One region of the Eubacterium segne genome, then DNA from elsewhere that is predicted to be linked to it. Evidence: a T-box and tRNA genes for the amino acid it is inferred to sense, from the RefSeq annotation. Region 1 holds a T-box; the other holds one or more tRNA genes.

What was found. The T-box of region 1 lies ahead of thrS (threonine--tRNA ligase). A T-box ahead of a tRNA ligase gene usually reads a tRNA of that ligase, here a tRNA-Thr.
Region 2: it encodes a tRNA-Thr, which carries the amino acid that the T-box ahead of thrS (threonine--tRNA ligase) is inferred to sense. The anticodon was not compared.

The regions. Positions count from the first base shown of each region.
Region 1 covers NZ_JACOOZ010000003.1:246,036-248,520, forward strand. The annotation lists gene thrS (threonine--tRNA ligase) at 1-1,226, opposite strand, end outside; T-box leader at 1,303-1,499, opposite strand; gene H8S00_RS05850 (Ig-like domain-containing protein) at 1,594-2,485, opposite strand, start outside.
Region 2 covers NZ_JACOOZ010000006.1:236,645-239,129, forward strand. The annotation lists gene hflX (GTPase HflX) at 1-269, shown strand, start outside; gene H8S00_RS09965 (ketopantoate reductase family protein) at 342-1,256, shown strand; tRNA gene H8S00_RS09970 (tRNA-Thr) at 1,357-1,429, opposite strand; gene ilvN (acetolactate synthase small subunit) at 1,622-2,104, shown strand; gene ilvC (ketol-acid reductoisomerase) at 2,171-2,485, shown strand, end outside.

The DNA of each region.
Region 1 (2,485 bases):
CAATACTGAGCAAGGGCTATACAATTCTTAAATTCCTGTACCATCTGATCCGGACGAACAATTAAATGTCCTTCTGAAATAGTAAACTGACGAACTCTTGTAAGTCCGTGCATTTCACCTGAATCTTCATTTCTAAACAATGTAGATGTTTCACCGTATCTGCAAGGAAGGTCTCTGTAGCTCTTCTGACTTGCCTTATATACATAATACTGGAACGGACATGTCATAGGACGAAGGGCAAAAACTTCTTTATCATTCTCTTCATCTCCTAAAACAAACATGCCCTCTTTATAATGATCCCAATGTCCTGAAATACGATATAAATCTGATTTCGCCATAAGTGGTGTCTTTGTACGAACATATCCCCACTCGTTATCCTCTAAATCCTCAATCCATCTCTGGAGCTTCTGAACCATTTTTTCTCCCTTAGGCATTAAAAGAGGAAGTCCCTGTCCAATTACATCAACAGTTGTAAATAATTCCATTTCACGACCTAACTTATTGTGATCACGGTTCTTAGCATCTTCTAACTTTTCAAGATAGCTGTTAAGTTCATCCTTGCTGTCAAAGGCTGTTCCATAAATTCTCTGAAGTCTTGCCTTATTTGCATCACCTCTCCAATATGCCATAGATGATGAAGTAAGCTTAAATGCCTTAATTCCCTTTGTAGACATAAGGTGTGGTCCTGCACATAAATCAACAAATTCACCCTGACTATAGAATGAAATAACCGAATCTTCTGGTAAATCCTTAATAAGTTCTACCTTATATGGTTCATTTCTATCTTCCATGTATTTAATTGCATCTTCACGGGGAAGTGTAAATCTCTCAAGTTTAGCACCTTTTTTAATGATTTTTTTCATTTCGGCTTCAATCTTGTCTAAATCTTCCCTTGAAAATGGTTCACTGTCAAAATCATAATAAAATCCATCATCAATTGATGGTCCAATGGCAAGTTTTGCATCAGGATATAAATTCTTTACAGCTTCTGCTAACACATGTGATGTTGTATGTCTGTAAGCTGCCTTTCCAGCTTCATCCTTAAATGTAAGAATATTCAATGTACAATCCTTGTCAATAGTTGTTCTTAAATCAACAACTTCTCCGTCAACTTCTCCTGCGCAGGCTGCTCTTCCTAATCCTCCTGCAATGTCATAAGCAATATCATTAACTGTCATTGCCTCTGCATATTCTTTTACTGAGCCGTCTTTTAAAGTAATTTTCATTTTCCTGGTCTCCTTATCCATTTATTTTTTGAAACATAAATAGGTAATAAAAAAAGCCCCTGTTTATGTTTCCATAAACAGGGACGTAATATACGCGGTTCCACCCTGATTGCCAAATAAATTGGCCCCTCATTACGATTATAACGGAATCACCGTGCTTGATTAGAGCCACTCAGAGGTAGTCTTCAATTACCCTTCTGTAAGACACTTCCAACCATGGTGCCTCTCTCTGTTACCCTCCGGATAACCTACTGTCCTCGTCATCGTTTTAACAATTTTCATTATAACACCTTAACCGATGTTGTCAACCTGAATAATCTAAAAAATAATGCCATTTTTTCATTATTTTTCTTTTTTAATATACTAACTATTTAGTATAAAATTCCTGAGCAAAATACGTTTCTACACATGTAGTATTCCACTGATTTACATATTCTTTTGTATAGCTGCTTATACCAATATATGTAAAATCCCTGCTTAACATATTCTGTCTGTGCCCTTTAGAAGCATAAAGATTCTTGTATGCCATATTCACAATCTTCGCCCTTTTACTTGCCGCATCAAGATTGTATGACAGATTTTCGCCAATGGCACTTCCAATTTTAAATCCCACATCTCCGTATGCTGTCTTATAAGCTGACCCATTAGGTCTTGTGTGAGCAAATATCTTGGCAGCTTCCTTTGCACGTATATCAGCCACCTTTGTAACTTCACTTTTTAAAAGTAACGGCTTTACCTTTGTCTTAACTCTGTCTTTATTAACAAGGCTAAGCATTATGTAAATATTCCTCTGATTATAAACCTGATCTATATTGCTATAATTAGTTACCGTAACCGGACATTTAAACGTTTTACCACCACACTTTGCCATAACTGTACAACTACCTACTGCCTTTGCTGTTATTACTCCATTACTAACAGTTGCAATATTTTCATTATTTGAACTCCATGTAATACTTCCACTACTATTTAATAGTTCTAATGTAAAGGTTCCATTCTGTGTATATGAAATTACAGATTTTTCATCTTTATATGTTACACCATAAAGATTTATATGAACTTCCGAAACGCTAAATGTTGTGTCTTTATATTCAACCACTTTAACTACCTTTTTAGGTATCTTTTTAACTTTAACACTACATTTTAACTTTTTACCACCAACCTTGGCAGTAACTGTTGCTTTTCCAGCTTTCTTACCGTAAACTACCCCCTTATTGCTTACCTTTGCAACTTTTTTATTTGAACTGTACCACTTTGCT
Region 2 (2,485 bases), on a different contig from region 1:
TAGAAGAAAAGCCGGTTTTAAGGGATTTTAATGCTGATTACACAGTTAGTGCTGCAATAAAGAAAAATATCGGACTAAATGAAATAAATGACGCAATAGAGGCAGCTTTGAAATCCATGCGTGTAATGGTGGAAAAGGTATACGATTATTCAGAAGCAGGAAAAATAGGAATAATCAGAAAATACGGTCAGGTACTTAGTGAGGAATATAAAGAAGATGGAATACATCTTAAGGCATATGTACCTTCGCAAATTATGGACAGAATATAGACATATCAGAAACGAAAGGCATAACAATGACTACAAAAGAAGCAATTAAGGAGAAGGACAGGAGGCATTGTAATGAAACATATAGAAAAAATATCTTTAATCGGATTAGGAGCCATGGGAGTATTTTTTGCACCGAGATTATATGAAACTTATGGTGAAAACTTTAGGGTTATTGCCAATGGTGAAAGAAAAGAAAGATTAGAAAATAAAGGTGTCACCGTAAATGGAATAAATTATAAGTTCCCAATAATTACTCCTGATGTAATGGGAGATGAGGCCGATTTAATAATAATTGGCGTTAAGGGATATTCCTTAGAGCAAGCTATCGAGGATATTAGAAATCAGGTAGGGAAAAATACCCTTATTTTGTCACTTTTAAATGGGGTTGACAGTGAGGAACGTCTGATAAAAGAATTTGGAAATGAGCATGTTTTATATTCATTTATGAGAATGTCAGTAGTTATGAAGGATGGCAAGGCTGATTTTGATCCATATTGGGGAAAAATTCACTTTGGTGAGAAAGAAAATCACGAGTATACAGACAGGGTTTTGGCGGTAAAAGAGGTTTTTGATAAGGCTGATATTCCCTACTCCATTGAGAAAGATATGTTAAAGGGAATCTGGTTTAAATATATGTGCAATATTGGAGAAAATATGACCTGTGCCCTTTTAGGTATACCTTTTGGCGCTTTTAGAACTGATGATAATGCAAACTGGATTAGAATAAATGCCATGAGAGAGGTGGCTGCAATTGCCGGGAAAAAAGGAATTGATTTAGGGGAAAAGGAAATAGAGGCACAAAACAAAACTGTAGTTACAATACCTGAAAAGAACAAACCATCAACCCTTCAGGATTTAGAAGCAGGGAAGAAAACGGAAATAGATATGTTTGCAGGTAATGTGGTAAAAATGGGTAAAGAGCTTAATGTGCCTACTCCGATAAATGAAATGTTTTATCATGGAATACGTGTATTGGAAAATAAATAAAAAAGGAATATCAATATGGTGTTTCTAATTCTATACAACACGAAATGCAACACAAATGATTCAAATATGATGAGAAACTTTAAAAAAGGCAAAAAAATAAAGCTGCCAACGGGATTTGAACCCGTGGCCTCCGCCTTACCAAGGCGACGCTCTACCTCCTGAGCCATGGCAGCCTGTCATACGACTTAAAAATAATAACATATTCTAATGAATTTTACAATAACATATTTTAGTAATGTCATAATTGCATAATTCGTTGAATGTATGAAATTTTATTAATAAAATATTTTCACTAAATATTGAAACGTAAAAATATATGTGTTATGATTATACGAGCATTAAATCTGAGAAAAGAGGATGTACATATGAATAAAAAGGTATTATCGGTTTTAGTAGATAACACATCAGGTGTTCTTAACAGAATTGCCGGTTTGTTTAGCAGAAGAGGATATAACATTGACAGTTTAACAGTTGGAGAGACTGAAAATCCTAAATATTCCAGAATGACTATTGTAGTAACAGGTGATGATGCTATATTAGAACAGATTGTTAAGCAGATTACAAAGTTAGAGGATGTCAGAAGAGTTGATGTTTTAGAACTTAATAATTCAGTTACAAGGGAACTTATTCTTGTAAAGATAAAGACTACTCCTGCACAGAGACAGCAGATTATATCCGTGACTGAAATTTTCAGGGCTAATATTGTTGATGTGGCAAAGGACAGTGTTATGATTGAGATTACAGGAAGCCAGTCAAAGCTTTCTGCATTTTTAAGTCTTCTTGAAGATTATGAGATTTTAGAATTAGTAAGAACAGGTATCACAGGTCTTGCAAGAGGAATTAAATAGTGTAGTTTATATATAGAGAATTAATATTTACATTACATTCTTTATAAAATAATAAATATTTTACAAATGGAGGCGACAATTATGTCAGAAGCAAAAATCTATTATCAGGAGGATTGCAATCTTTCATTATTAGATGGTAAGACAATTGCAATTATCGGCTATGGTAGCCAGGGACACGCACATGCTTTAAACTTAAAGGAATCAGGATGCAATGTCATTATTGGTTTATATGAAGGAAGTAAGTCATGGGCTAAGGCTGAGAAGCAGGGATTTGAAGTATTTACAGCAGCAGAAGCAGCTAAGAAGGCTGACATTATTATGATTCTTATTAATGATGAACTTCAGGCTGATATGTATAAGAAGGATATTGAGCCAAACCTT